One region of the Streptomyces sp. NPDC002623 genome, then DNA from elsewhere that is predicted to be linked to it. Evidence: predicted binding sites of a transcription regulator. Region 1 holds the regulator's gene; each other region holds the start of a gene.
What was found. The regulator HrcA, encoded in region 1, represses chaperone genes, less so after heat shock. The targets are predictions, from matches to a motif close to TTNGCACTCNGNNNNNCNGAGTGCNAA.
Positions count from the first base shown of each region.

Region 2: a site for HrcA is predicted at 1,526-1,552, ahead of groL (chaperonin GroEL). Genes of this name have one in related genera too.
Region 3: a site for HrcA is predicted at 2,467-2,493, ahead of groES (co-chaperone GroES). Genes of this name have one in related genera too.

Region 1 is NZ_JBSFWB010000006.1:53,803-58,591, reverse strand. Features, by position in the region: gene ACWD4O_RS12615 (nitronate monooxygenase) at 1-929, opposite strand, end outside; gene dnaJ (molecular chaperone DnaJ) at 1,085-2,221, opposite strand; gene hrcA (heat-inducible transcriptional repressor HrcA) at 2,222-3,238, opposite strand; gene ACWD4O_RS12600 (MBL fold metallo-hydrolase) at 3,434-4,156, shown strand; gene ACWD4O_RS12595 (DUF3097 domain-containing protein) at 4,191-4,789, shown strand, end outside.
Region 2 is NZ_JBSFWB010000007.1:133,573-138,361, forward strand. Features, by position in the region: gene thrC (threonine synthase) at 1-313, shown strand, start outside; gene ACWD4O_RS14975 (MoaD/ThiS family protein) at 366-641, shown strand; gene ACWD4O_RS14980 (cold-shock protein) at 1,126-1,332, shown strand; gene groL (chaperonin GroEL) at 1,714-3,336, shown strand; gene ACWD4O_RS14990 (acyltransferase family protein) at 3,944-4,789, opposite strand, start outside.
Region 3 is NZ_JBSFWB010000048.1:24,343-29,131, forward strand. Features, by position in the region: gene ACWD4O_RS43450 (ester cyclase) at 1-193, shown strand, start outside; gene groL (chaperonin GroEL) at 277-1,902, opposite strand; gene groES (co-chaperone GroES) at 2,014-2,322, opposite strand; gene ACWD4O_RS43465 (polysaccharide deacetylase family protein) at 2,565-3,263, opposite strand; gene ACWD4O_RS43470 (polysaccharide deacetylase family protein) at 3,386-4,279, opposite strand; gene ACWD4O_RS43475 (class I SAM-dependent methyltransferase) at 4,582-4,789, shown strand, end outside.

The DNA of each region.
Region 1 (4,789 bases):
TTGGCGGCCGCCTTGCGCAGCGGCGAGGTGAGGTGGTGGACCTCCGGATAGGCGGCGGGCGCGTACGGGCCGTGCTCGCGCAGGAAGCGGTTGACCAGGCCGCGGGCCGGGCGTCCGGAGAAGGCGCGGGTCAGCTCGGTGCGCACGAACAGGGGGTTGGTCAGCGCCTGCTTGTGCACGGCGTGCGCGCCGGACTCGGGCGTGGCGAGGAACGCGGTGCCCAGCTGGGCCGCGCTCGCGCCGGCCGCGAGGACCGCGGCGATCTGGCTGCCGCGCATCAGGCCGCCCGCGGCGACGATCGGCAGGCCGACGGTCGCGCGGACCTGGGCGAGCAGGGAGAGCAGGCCGATGCCGGCGCGGTCGTTCTCCGGGTTGTCCCGGTGGGTGCCCTGGTGGCCGCCGGCCTCCACGCCCTGCACGATCACCGCGTCGGCCCCGGCCCGCTCCACCGCGAGGGCCTCGTCGACGGTGGTCGCCGTGACCAGGGTGAACGTTCCCGCGCTGCGCAGGGAGTCCAGTGCCTCGCGGCTCGGGACGCCGAAGTGGAACGACACGACCGGCACCGGGTTGTCGAGCAGGACGGCGAGCTTGGCGTCGTAGCCGTCGTCGCGGCCGCTGTCGGGGTCGCCGAGCTCGGTCTCGTACCAGGCGGCCTCCCCGGCCAGCTGGTGGGCGTAGACCTCGACGGCCCCCGTCTCCGCATATTCGGGCTGCGGCATGAAGAGGTTCACGCCGAAGGGGCGGCCGGTGAGACTCCGCAGCTGCTTGATCTCCTGGTACATGCCGTCGGCCGTCTTGTACCCGGCGGCGAGGAACCCGAGCCCGCCCGCCTCGGCCACGGCCGCGACGAGCTGCGGGACGGAGACACCGCCCGCCATCGGGGCCTGCACGATCGGATGAGGGAAGAGATCGGTCAGTGCGGAGGACATGACGGCATGTTGTCACGTCCTCCGAACAAGTCCGAATCCGGCCGTCCATCGGCATAGGCCACCGGCACGAGTGCCGGTGGCCGGTACCTTCCGGTCGCCCTTGGGGCTGACCTTTCGGTGCCTTTCGGTTGGCTTTCGGTTGCCTTTCGGTGGGCTCAGCGCCCGTTGAAGGCGTCCTTCAGCCGCGAGAACAGGCCCTGTTGACCGGGCTGGAACTGACCTGTGGGCCGCTCCTCGCCGCGCAGCTTCGCGAACTCGCGCAGCAGCCGCTCCTGCTCGGGGTCGAGCTTGGTCGGCGTCTGTACCTCGACGTGCACGATGAGGTCGCCGCGTCCGCCGCCCCGCAGATGCGTGACGCCCCGGCCGTGCAGCGGGATCGACTGGCCGGACTGGGTGCCGGGCCGGATGTCGACCTCCTCCAGACCGTCCAGCGTCTCCAGCGGCACCTTCGTGCCGAGCGAGGCCGCCGTCATGGGGAGGGTGACCGTGCAGTGCAGATCGTCGCCGCGGCGCTGGAACATCGCGTGCGGCAGCTCGTGGATCTCCACGTACAGATCGCCCGCGGGACCGCCGCCGGGGCCGACCTCGCCCTCGCCCGCCAGCTGGATCCGGGTGCCGTTGTCGACACCGGCCGGGATCTTCACCGTGAGCGTGCGGCGGGAGCGGACACGGCCGTCACCGGCGCACTCCGGGCAGGGCGTGGGAACCACGGTTCCGAAGCCCTGGCACTGCGGACACGGCCGCGAGGTCATGACCTGGCCCAGGAAGGACCGCGTCACCTGCGACACCTCACCGCGACCGCGGCACATGTCACACGTCTGGGCGGTCGTGCCCGGGGCCGCGCCCTCACCGCTGCAGGTGGCACAGACGATCGCCGTGTCGACCTGGATGTCCTTCGTCGTGCCGAAGGCGGCCTCCTCGAGGTCGACCTCCAGCCGGATCATCGCGTCCTGGCCGCGCCGGGTGCGCGAGCGCGGCCCGCGCTGCGACGCCGTCCCGAAGAACGCGTCCATGATGTCCGAGAAGTTGCCGAAGCCACCGGCCCCGAAGCCGCCCGCGGCTCCGCCGCCCGCCTGGGACAGCGGATCGCCGCCCAGGTCGTAGACCTGCTTCTTCTGCGGGTCCGACAACACCTCGTAAGCGGCGTTGATCTCCTTGAACCGCTCCTGGGTCTTCGGATCCGGGTTGACGTCCGGGTGCAGCTCGCGAGCGAGCCGCCGGAAGGCCTTCTTGATCTCTTCCTGCGACGCATCGCGGCGCACGCCGAGAACGGCGTAGTAGTCCGTGGCCACTTACGACTCCGCCAGGATCTGTCCGACGTACCGTGCCACCGCTCGTACCGCTCCCATCGTTCCCGGGTAATCCATGCGGGTCGGTCCGACCACGCCGAGCTTGGCGACTGCCTCGCCGCCCGAACCGTAGCCGACCGACACCACTGAAGTGGAGTTGAGTCCCTCATAGGCGTTCTCGTGACCGATGCGTACGGTCATGCCCGAATCTCCCGCCTCGCCAAGGAGCTTGAGGAGCACGACCTGCTCCTCCAAGGCCTCCAGGACGGGCCGGATGGTGAGGGGAAAGTCATGTCCGAAGCGGGTGAGATTGGCGGTTCCGCCGATCATCAGCCGCTCCTCGTTCTCCTCGACGAGCGTCTCCAGCAGGGTGGAGAGCACCGTCGTGACCGTGCCGCGGTCCTCCGCCTCGAAGGCTTCCGGCAGGTCCTCGACCAGCTGCGGCACGTCCGCGAAGCGGCGGCCCGCGACCCGGCTGTTGAGCCGCGCGCGTAGATCCGCCAGAGACGTCTCCCCGAAGGGGGCCGGGCAGTCCACGAGCCGCTGCTCGACCCGCCCGGTGTCCGTGATCAGCACGAGCATCAGGCGCGCGGGCGCGAGCGAGAGAAGCTCCACGTGCCGCACGGTCGAGCGGGTCAGCGACGGGTACTGCACGACGGCGACCTGCCGGGTGAGCTGCGCGAGCAGCCGAACGGTCCGGGCCACCACATCGTCGAGGTCGACGGCGCCGTCGAGGAAGTTCTGGATGGCCCGGCGCTCCGGACCGGTCATCGGCTTGACGCCGGCCAGCTTGTCGACGAACAGCCGGTAGCCCTTGTCCGTGGGGATCCGCCCGGCACTGGTGTGCGGCTGGGCGATGAACCCCTCGTCCTCCAGGGCGGCCATGTCGTTGCGGACCGTCGCCGGGGACACACCGAGGTTGTGCCGCTCGGTGAGCGCCTTGGAACCGACCGGCTCCTCGGTGCCGACGTAGTCCTGGACGATGGCGCGCAGCACCTGGAGCCTGCGTTCACTCAGCAACCGCGCACACCTCCAGAAGTCGTCCCCGGTCCGCTGGGCGTCCGCCCCGGCACCTGCCCTGACACTGTCCCTGGCACTCTTCACTTCCGAGTGCCAGCGTTCCCCGGCCCAGTGTACGGCTGTGGGGTACACCCGGGGCAAGGTCGGCCGACGGCAGGCGGTCGGGCGGGGGCGATATGGGGCTAGCGTCGCGGTATGACGGTGACTTGGGAAGAGCTCGGGTGGGAGCGGGTGGCGCCAGGGGTCGGACGATGCCGGCTGCCGGGCTGGGACTGCACGGCCGGGCTGGTCGTCGGGGCGGGCGCGGTGCTGATGGTCGACGCGGGGTCGAGCCTCGCGGAGGGAGCCCGGCTGCGGGCGCAGGCCGAGGAGCTCACCGGCGGGCGTGTGACCCATCTCGCGCTCACCCATCCCCACTTCGACCATGTCTTCGGGGCAGCCGCGTTCGCCGGCGCGGAGGTCTTCGCAGCGGTGGGCGTGGATTCCGTGTCGGCCGAGGAACTGCGGGCGGACGCGGTGCGCAACGGCCTGGACGAGACCGCGGCGACGGAGGCCGTGGACACGCTCGTCCGGCCCCGCCACCTGGTCTGCGGCGAGTGGACCCTGGACCTGGGCGACGGCCGCCAGGTCCTGCTGGCGAACGTGGGCCCGGGCCACACGGCCCACGACCTGGCGATCCTGGTCCCCGCCGCCCCCGGCTCACCGGAGGTGGTCTTCTGCGGCGACCTGGTCGAGGAGTCCGGCGAACCGCAGGCGGGCCCGGACGCCGTCCCCTCCCACTGGCCCGCCGCCCTCGACCGGCTCCTGGACCTCGGCGGCGAGGACGCGCTGTACGTGCCGGGGCACGGGGCGGTGGTGGACGCGGCGTTCGTGCGGGCGCAGCGGGACGCGCTGGCGGCACGATTCGGCGTGTCGTAGTCATCCGGTCACGGCTTCTCCTATCGTCATCCGAATGCGCCAGTACTCCGCCGATCTGACCCCGCCCTGGAAGAAGCCCCGGCCCGTCCCCGAGGTCGCGGCGGAGCCCGGCCTGGTGGTGGAGGAGCCCGGCACCGGCTTCTGCGGCGCGGTGATCCGCTGCGAGGCGGGCACGGTGACCCTGGAGGACCGCTTCGGCAAGCACCGCGTGTTCCCGCTGGAGCCCCGCGGCTTCCTGCTGGAGGGCCGCGTCGTCACGCTCGTACGCCCGTCAGCCGGTCCCGTACGCCCCACCCGCACCGCCTCCGGCTCGGTCGCCGTCCCCGGCGCACGCGCGCGTGTGGCCCGCGCCGGCCGCATCTACGTCGAGGGCCGGCACGACGCCGAGCTGGTCGAGAAGGTCTGGGGCGACGACCTGCGCGTGGAGGGCGTGGTCGTGGAGTACCTGGAGGGCGTGGACGACCTCCCGAAGATCGTCGCCGACTTCGCGCCGGGCCCGGACGCGAAGCTGGGCATCCTGGTGGACCACCTCGTCCCCGGCACGAAGGAATGGCGTATCGCCCGGTCGGTCACCAGCGAGCACGCCCTGGTCGTGGGCCACCCGTACATCGACGTCTGGGAGGCGGTGAAGCC
Region 2 (4,789 bases), on a different contig from region 1:
GGCGGACGGTCCGTACGTGCTCGACATCGCGCGTCGTACCGGCGGTGCGGTGGAGGACGTGACGGACGAGCAGATCGTCGACGCGATCAAGCTGCTGGCGCGGACCGAGGGCATCTTCGCGGAGACCGCCGGTGGAGTGACGGTGGGTGTGACGCGCAAGCTGATCGAGAACGGTCTGCTCGACCCGACGCTCACGACGGTCGTGCTGAACACGGGCGACGGTCTCAAGACGCTCGACGCGGTGGCCGGCACGGGACTGACCGCGACGATCCGCCCCAACCTCGAGTCGTTCCGCGACGCGGGTCTCGGCTAGTCACTGCCCCGCGCCCCCGCGGGGCGCTCCACCTGACCGGAGGTCGAAAGTCATGAGCGTCACCGTCCGCATCCCCACCATCCTGCGCACCTACACCGGCGGCTCGGCCGAGGTGAAGGCCGAGGGGGCGACCCTCGGCGAGGTCATCGCCGACCTCGAGAAGAACCACACCGGCATCGCCGCCCGCGTTCTCGACGATCAGGGCAAGCTGCGTCGGTTCGTCAACGTGTACGTCAACGACGACGACGTCCGCTTCGAGCAGGGGCTTCAGACGCCGACTCCGGACGGCGCCGGCGTCTCGATCATCCCGGCGGTCGCGGGCGGCTGAGCGGCGGCCGGGCGGCGGCCGGGCAGTGACTGACCGCTGTTCAGTACCCGTTGGTAGTAACCGTCGGTAACAGCGATTACCGAGCGTTCATCGAATTGCCCTCTCCGCGATAGAAGCGGAGGGGGCAATTCAGTGTGGTTGAGCGCGGTACAGTTGGGGAACCCGGTCCGGATCACCGGATCCGGAGTCTTTGATTTCTGCCCCGTGCCCGATAAGAAGCAGCCAAAGTGTGTATACCTTTCGCGGCTTTTGTGGCTTTCATGGGGCCCGACTTGCCCTGAATTCAGGCGAATTCTCGCCACATTCCGGATCCATTGCGTCCAGAATTCTCGTCCAAGTGACCTGTTGCAGAGGGCAGTTGGACAGATACATTCAGCCGCGGTCGACGCGTTCCGGCGCACGCCCCCAATCGTTGGGGGGTGAGGTCTGACCCGGATCCGCGAAGTGTGGATCTGTGCAAGGGCCAGTAATAGGGGAGTTAGGCATGGCTCAGGGCACCGTCAAATGGTTCAACGCGGAGAAGGGGTACGGCTTCATCGCGGTCGACGGTGGTGCGGATGTTTTCGTCCACTACAGCGCGATTCAGATGGACGGCTACCGCACCCTGGAAGAGGGTCAGCGGGTCGATTTCGAGATCTCGCAGGGTCAGAAGGGGCCGCAGGCGGACATGGTCCGTCTCGCGACCGGCTGAAGCGCGCGCCGACTGACAGCGTCGTTCTTCTGTACGTCACATCCGAAGGGCTTGTACCTCCTGGGGGGGTACGAGCCCTTCGGTGCGTCCGGTGCGTCCGGTGCGTCCGGTGCGTCCGGTGCGTCCGGTGCGTCCGGAGCCTCCCGCGCCCCTCTGGTCGCACCGTTGTTCACCTGCGGATCCTCCCGAGTAGCTTGCACTCACCTATGCCGAGTGCTAATCATTGGCGTTAGCACTCTGAAGGTGAGAGTGACAACGAGGACCGGGTCGGTGAGGCCCGCAGGCCAGGTGGGGCAAGGAACCGCCAGGCCGGCGAGCCGTCCGTCGCGGGCGCCAGCGCGGTCCGGAGCAATCCACCCCAGTCCGGGAGGACCACTTCACATGGCCAAGATCATCGCGTTCGACGAGGAGGCACGGCGCGGCCTCGAGCGCGGCATGAACCAGCTCGCGGACGCCGTGAAGGTGACGCTCGGCCCCAAGGGCCGCAACGTCGTCCTCGAGAAGAAGTGGGGCGCCCCCACGATCACCAACGATGGTGTCTCCATCGCCAAGGAGATCGAGCTCGAGGACCCGTACGAGAAGATCGGCGCCGAGCTGGTCAAGGAAGTCGCGAAGAAGACGGACGACGTAGCCGGTGACGGCACGACGACCGCGACCGTCCTGGCCCAGGCCCTGGTGCGCGAGGGTCTGCGCAACGTGGCCGCCGGCGCCAACCCGATGGCTCTCAAGCGCGGTATCGAGAAGGCCGTCGAGGCCGTCTCCGGTGCCCTGCTGGAGCAGGCCAAGGATGTCGAGACCAAGGAGCAGATCGCTTCCACGGCCTCCATCTCCGCCGCCGACACCCAGATCGGCGAGCTCATCGCCGAGGCGATGGACAAGGTCGGCAAGGAAGGCGTCATCACCGTCGAGGAGTCCCAGACCTTCGGTCTGGAGCTGGAGCTCACCGAGGGTATGCGCTTCGACAAGGGCTACATCTCGGCGTACTTCGCCACCGACATGGAGCGTATGGAGGCCGTCCTCGACGACCCGTACATCCTGATCGCGAACTCCAAGATCGCGAACGTCAAGGACCTGCTCCCGCTCCTGGAGAAGGTCATGCAGTCGGGCAAGCCGCTGCTGATCATCGCCGAGGACGTCGAGGGCGAGGCCCTGTCGACCCTGGTCGTCAACAAGATCCGCGGCACCTTCAAGTCCGTCGCGGTCAAGGCCCCGGGCTTCGGCGACCGCCGCAAGGCGATGCTGAACGACATCGCCATCCTCACCGGTGGCGAGGTCATCTCCGAGGAGGTCGGTCTCAAGCTCGAGAACACCTCCCTGGACCTGCTGGGCAAGGCCCGCAAGGTCGTCATCACCAAGGACGAGACGACCATCGTCGACGGCTCCGGCTCCTCGGACCAGGTCGCCGGTCGGGTCAACCAGATCCGCGCCGAGATCGAGAACAGCGACTCGGACTACGACCGCGAGAAGCTGCAGGAGCGCCTGGCGAAGCTCGCCGGCGGTGTCGCGGTCATCAAGGCCGGCGCCGCCACCGAGGTGGAGCTCAAGGAGCGCAAGCACCGCATCGAGGACGCCGTCCGCAACGCGAAGGCCGCCGTCGAGGAGGGCATCGTCGCCGGTGGTGGCGTGGCGCTCATCCAGGCCTCCGCCGTCTTCGAGAAGCTGGAGCTCGAGGGTGACGAGGCGACCGGCGCCAACGCCGTGCGGCTCGCCCTGGAGGCCCCGCTCAAGCAGATCGCCATCAACGGTGGTCTCGAGGGTGGCGTCGTCGTGGAGAAGGTCCGCAACCTCCAGGTCGGTCACGGCCTGAACGCTGCGACCGGCGAGTACGTCGACATGATCGCCGAGGGCATCATCGACCCGGCGAAGGTGACGCGTTCCGCGCTGCAGAACGCGGCCTCCATCGCCGCGCTGTTCCTCACCACCGAGGCCGTCATCGCCGACAAGCCGGAGAAGGCGTCCGCGCCGGCCGGCGGCGGCATGCCGGGCGGTGACATGGACTTCTGATCGACCTCTGGCCGATCGCCTGTCCTTCACACCGAGGGCGGCACTTCCCGGAAACGGGGGGTGCCGCCCTCGGGCGTTTCAGTCGGCGTGCCCCGGGGTAATGACGCCGGACCGTAGGTGCGGTCATCCGGGTGTCCTTTCTCGTGGTCCCAGGGACATCGCCGCACGGATCTCGGCCGTGCGGGAGTGGATTGCCGACGCAGAGAGAGGCGTGTGGGAGTGGGCGGGTGCGCGTTCGCCTCGGCAGCCGCGACACACGCCCCCTGGCAGGGCCTGCGCGGGAGCGGGTGGGGCGATGGCCGCCTCGCGGGGCGGGAGGTGCGCGAAGTCGTGATGGGTGCGGCGGAGTTGGCCCGGTGCGGAGCGCTTTCCGTAACCCGGATTGGCCATCGGGTGCGGGGATGCGTGCACGGGGAGAGGGGCGGCACTGAGCTTGCTTGAAGCCACGGATCGAACTTCTCTCGATCTTGTAGGTCAGGCCCCCGCAGGTGTTGGTAGCACCTGGCGGGGGCTGTTTCGTCATCCGCACGCCAGAGCTTGGTGACCTTCCGTGGCAAGTCGGTCGCTCCGCGTCAACTCGCCGGGTGGGAGGGTGGGTTGAGGCCCACTACCCAATCCGAACAAAGAGGGCTCGGCGCTGGGTGCTTGAGCTTCGGGGGCGCCTCGCATGCGCCAGTCGGCGGCCCCATCTCTGGGCCGGGGCCTCGATGTAGCGGTAGGTCAGTGCGCTCAGGGGGAGCAGTGCCGCGAGGAACGCCGCTTCGAGCAGAGGGTTGTCGTGGGGGCGGCGGCCGATCGTGGCGTCGGTGATCGCCAGGAGGGCGGGGTGCACGAGGTAGAGCGAGTAGCTGATCGTGCCCAGTGCGGCCAGCGCGCGCGGGATGCGGCGGTCGCGCAGCGCCAGGCCGATGCCGAAGGTGAGGACGGCCAGCAGGAAGGCCGTGATCCAGCCGCGCTGGGTGGCATGGGTTCCGTCGCCGTGCCAGGACGCGCTCGCCACCGCGCAGCCGATCACGACGACGGCCGTGGCGGCCGCGTACCGCCAGGTGGTCCGGCCGTGTTCGGCTCGGTGGACGACCGTGCCGAGGAACATCACCGCGAGGATGACCAGGCCCTCCCACAGGGGGACCGTGCCGTTGAGGGCGACCAGGGCCAGTGCCAGCAGGCCGCCCAGGACGCCTCCGAAGACCTGCAGCGCCCGGGAGGCGGAACTCGCGCAGCAGACGGCGAGCAGCAGGGCCATCGCGGTGAAGGCGATCAGGGAGCCGGCGCCGAGCCGGTCGGACAGGGCGGAGGCGGGGAGTGCGACCCCCGCCGCCGCACTCGCCGAAGCCAGTACCGCCAGTACCGCGAGGGTCGCCGAGACCGTCGCCGACCGCTGGTGCTGCCGGACCGTGAACAGGGCGACGATCAGCAGGTAGAAGGCCATCTCGTAGGAGAGCGTCCACAGCAC
Region 3 (4,789 bases), on a different contig from region 1:
CAACCGGTGGACCTGGAACGCGACCCACACGGGCGATTTCGTCGGGATCCCGGCGACCGGGCGGAAGGTCACCATGACCGGGACGACCGTCTTCCGGTGCCAGGAGGACGGAAAGATCGTCGAGGGCTGGTGGCAGTACGACCGGCTCGGGCTGATGGGGCAGCTGGGTGTGCTGGACGCGCTGGAGCAATAGCGCGAGCATAGAAAACGCTGAGGCCCGGCGCCCCTTGTCTGCAGGGTGCCGGGCCTCAGTGCTGGTGCGTCCAGCGAACTGCGTCAGTGCGAGTGACCGTGGCTGTGACCGCCGGCGGCCGGCTCTTCCTCTTCCTTCTTCTCGACGACCAGGGTCTCGGTCGTCAGCAGGAGGGAGGCGATGGAGGCGGCGTTCTCCAGGGCGGAGCGGGTGACCTTGACCGGGTCGATGACGCCGGCCTTGACCAGGTCGCCGTACTCACCGGTGGCGGCGTTGAAGCCCTGGCCCTTGTCGAGCTCGGCGACCTTGGAGGTGATGACGTAACCCTCCAGGCCGGCGTTCTCGGCGATCCAGCGCAGCGGCTCGACGGCGGCCTTGCGGACCACGGCGACACCGGTGGCCTCGTCGCCGGTCTTGCCGAGGTTGCCCTCGAGGACCTTCACGGCGTGGACGAGCGCGGAGCCGCCACCGGAGACGATGCCCTCCTCGACCGCGGCGCGGGTCGCGGAGATGGCGTCCTCGAGACGGTGCTTCTTCTCCTTCAGCTCCACCTCGGTGGCGGCGCCGACCTTGATCACGCACACGCCGCCGGCCAGCTTCGCGAGGCGCTCCTGGAGCTTCTCGCGGTCCCAGTCGGAGTCGGTGTTCTCGATCTCGGCCTTGATCTGGCCGACGCGGCCCTGGACCTCGGAGGAGTCGCCGGCGCCGTCGACGACCGTGGTGTCGTCCTTGGTGACGGTGACGCGGCGGGCGGAGCCGAGCACGTCGACGCCGACCTGGTCGAGCTTGAGGCCGACCTCTTCGGAGATGACAGTGGCGCCGGTGAGGACCGCCAGGTCCTGCAGCATCGCCTTGCGACGGTCGCCGAAGCCGGGGGCCTTGACGGCGACCGCGTTGAAGGTGCCGCGGATCTTGTTCACGACCAGGGTCGACAGGGCCTCGCCCTCGAGGTCCTCGGCGATGATCAGCAGCGGACGCGAGGAGTTGGTCTGGATGACCTTCTCCAGCAGCGGCAGCAGGTCGGAGATCGAGGAGATCTTGCCCTGGTTGATGAGGATGTAGGGGTCCTCGAGGACGGCCTCCATGCGCTCCTGGTCCGTCACGAAGTACGGCGACAGGTAGCCCTTGTCGAAGGCCATGCCCTCGGTGAAGTCCAGCTCCAGACCGAAGGTGTTGGACTCCTCGACGGTGATGACGCCGTCCTTGCCGACCTTGTCCATCGCCTCGGCGATGAGCTCGCCGACCTGCTGGTCCTGGGCGGACAGCGCGGCGACCGCGGCGATGTCGGACTTCTCCTCGATCGGGCGGGCCGAGGCGAGCAGCTCGTCGGAGACGGCCTTGACCGCCGCGTCGATGCCCTTCTTCAGGGAGGCCGGGGAGGCGCCGGCGGCGACGTTCTTCAGGCCCTCGCGGACCAGCGCCTGGGCGAGCACGGTGGCGGTGGTGGTGCCGTCGCCCGCGATGTCGTTGGTCTTGGTCGCCACCTCCTTCACCAGCTGGGCGCCGAGGTTCTCGTACGGGTCGTCGAGCTCGACCTCGCGGGCGATCGTGACACCGTCGTTGGTGATGGTGGGAGCGCCGAACTTCTTGTCGATGACGACGTTGCGGCCCTTGGGGCCGATCGTCACCTTGACCGTGTCGGCAAGCTTGTTGACGCCGCGCTCGAGGGCGCGACGGGCGTCCTCGTCGAACTTCAGGATCTTCGCCATGGGAGCGGTTCAGCCCTCTCGGAAAACGTGGGTGAAACGAACTGCGCCCCCAGCACCCGGCATCACAAGTCGCGGGGGCCAGGGGCGCAGTTCACTGCAGAACTGGGTGAATTACTTCTCGATGATCGCGAGCACGTCGCGAGCCGAGAGGACGAGGTACTCCTCGCCGTTGTACTTCACCTCGGTGCCGCCGTACTTGCTGTACAGAACGACGTCGCCGACCTTGACGTCGAGCGGCAGGCGCTCGCCGTTCTCGAAGCGACCCGGACCAACGGCGAGGACGGCGCCCTCCTGGGGCTTCTCCTTCGCGGTGTCCGGGATGACCAGGCCAGAGGCGGTGGTCTGCTCGGCGTCGAGCGGCTGGACCACAATGCGGTCCTCGAGCGGCTTGATGGCAACCTTGGAGCTGGTGGTCGTCACGATCCGACCTCCCCCTTCGGAGATCTCACGGGGCTAACTGTCTGAGGTGGCGACCAGGTGGATCCGTCGTCGCGGGTGCCGGACCTGCCCGTCGCTATTGGCACTCTCCAGGGGGGAGTGCCAGAAGCGAGACTATGACCGCGGTTAGCACTCGGTCAAGCGGAGTGCCAATGCCTGCGGCGCGTCGGCGGGAAATCGGCCCTGAAGGGGCCTTGTCCTCGAACGCCGGACGGGCTGAGTGGCTACAGGTAGTCCTCCAGCCCGGCCACCGTCAGGCCCTGGGCCTGTGCCTGGCGCAGGAGTCGGGTCGTGCGTTCCGTCAGGCGCGGGCCCGGCGACTCGTCCGGGGCCACGGCGACGATGTCGCCGGGGTGGAGGCGGTGGGGGCCGTGGGTGTAGGTGAGGTCGGTGGGGCCCATCGAGACGCGCCACAGGACGATCGCCGCGATGCCGCAGTCGGCGGCGGCGCGCCGGGTGGTGGTGTCGTAGGCGCCGTACGGCGGGCGGAAGAGGCGGGGGCGCAGGCCGAAGCGGGAGCGGAGTTTGTCCTGCTGGCCGCAGATCTCGGCGCGCTGGCCGGCGTAGGGCAGACCGCGCAGGGCCGGGTGGTCCAGGGTGTGGTTCTGGATGTTCGCGCCGACCGACTGCAGCCGGGCGAAGTGGGCGTAGCCCGGGCCCACCACGCTGTCGGTGAGGAACATGCTCACGGGGAGGCGCAGTTCGCGGACCATGTCGATGAAGCGGGGGTCGCGTTCCGCGCCGTCGTCGTAGGTGAGGAAGACGACCTTGTCGGCGGTCGGGATGCGGTCGACGACCGGGGGGAGGGCCGTGCCCGGGCTGCCCGCCAGCGAACGGGACGGGTCCTTCGGGGCCGGGGCCAGGGGGCCCGTCAGGCCCCAGCGGCGGTAGGGGGCGGGCTCGGCCGGGGCGGTCGGGTGCACCCGGGCGGCGGCCTTCTTGCCCAGCCGTTCGATGGGGTCGACGGACTGGGCGCAGCCGGACAGGGTCGCCAGGGTGGCCGTCGTCAGGATCAACAGTACGGTCGTCAGGCCCCGCCGCGTCCTCACAGGTAGTCCTCCAGCCGGGCCACCGCGTACCCCTTGTCCGTGACCTTGTTCAGGAAGCGGCGGACCATGTCGGGCATCGTGCCCTTCCAGTCCTCGCGGCCGCGGAAGTGGCTCAGGACGATGTCGCCGGGGTGGAGGTCCTGGTCCCACTCGCGGTACTCCCAGTGGTCGACGAAGACCTCCTCCGCCCAGAGCGGGGCGTAGCGCACGCCGCAGGTCTTCGCGGCGCGCAGGCTGTCCTGGTCGTAGTTGCCGAACGGCGGCCGGAAGAGGACGGGGCGCTTGCCGTAGCGCTTCTCGATCACGTCCTGCATGCCGCAGATCTCGCGCTTCTGGCGGGCGTAGGAGAGGGCGGGCAGGTAGGGGTGGCGGAGGGTGTGGTTGTTCAGGCCCACGCCGAGGTCCTGCATCTTCTTGAAGTAGCCGTAGTCGTCCTTGACCAGGTAGTCGCTGAGGAAGGCGGTGTACGGGATCTTCAGCTCGCTCATCATGCGCAGGAACGCGGGGTCCTTCTCGGCGCCGTCGTCGATGGTGAGGAAGACGACCTTGTCCTTGGTCGGGATCGTGGTGAAGACCGGCGGGAGACCGAGTTCCTCGTGGTCGGCGACCTCGAAGCCCTTGCGGGTCGTGATCTCCGGCTTGTGCGCGGGCGGCGCGGGGGGCGTCAGCGGGACCTTCCGCAGGCCCCAGCGCCGCGCGGCGGCGACCCGGGCCTGCTGGGCGGCGCGGAGCCGGGCTGCGTACGAGTGCAGGGCGCGGGCCGGCGGTGCGGCGGGCGCCGCCTGCTCGGGCGGCTGACCCGGCGCGGGGCTGGCCCCCTTGCCCACTCCGCCGCCGAGCCCTCCCCCGGCTCCCGCACAGCCCGTCGCGATGGAGGCCAGGGTGAGCAGGCCGACGACACTCCGCAGACCGGCGCTCCGGAGGCCGACGCTCCGAGGGCCGACACTCCGAGGGTCGACGCTCCGAGGGCCGGCGCTTCTGAGACCAGCCTTGCTGAGACCGGCGCTGCGGATGCCCGTCCGAGCGCGGGGCCTCCGAAAACGTCCGCACTTGTCATCATCTTGTACGACAGATCCCATGGCGCCGGATCCTCGCAGCCGTCGCCCCGGAACCCCGCCCGACACCGCCGCCCGAGCGCCCACCGTCCACCGACTGGCCCACAGGGGCGGCCGGGGTGGCCGACAATGGCCTGGTGAACGACCTCGCTCCCCTCCTCACCCCCGAGGGCCGCGCCCTCCTCGACCTGGTGCGTGGCACCGCCCCGGCCGACGAGCTCGGCGTCGCCACCCGGTTGCGGCGCGAGCATCCCGCCGAACTGGTGTCCGCGGCGCTCGGTCAGGCGCGGCTGCGGCAGCGGGCGACGGTGAAGTTCGGGGCCGAGGACGCGGAGCGGATGTTCT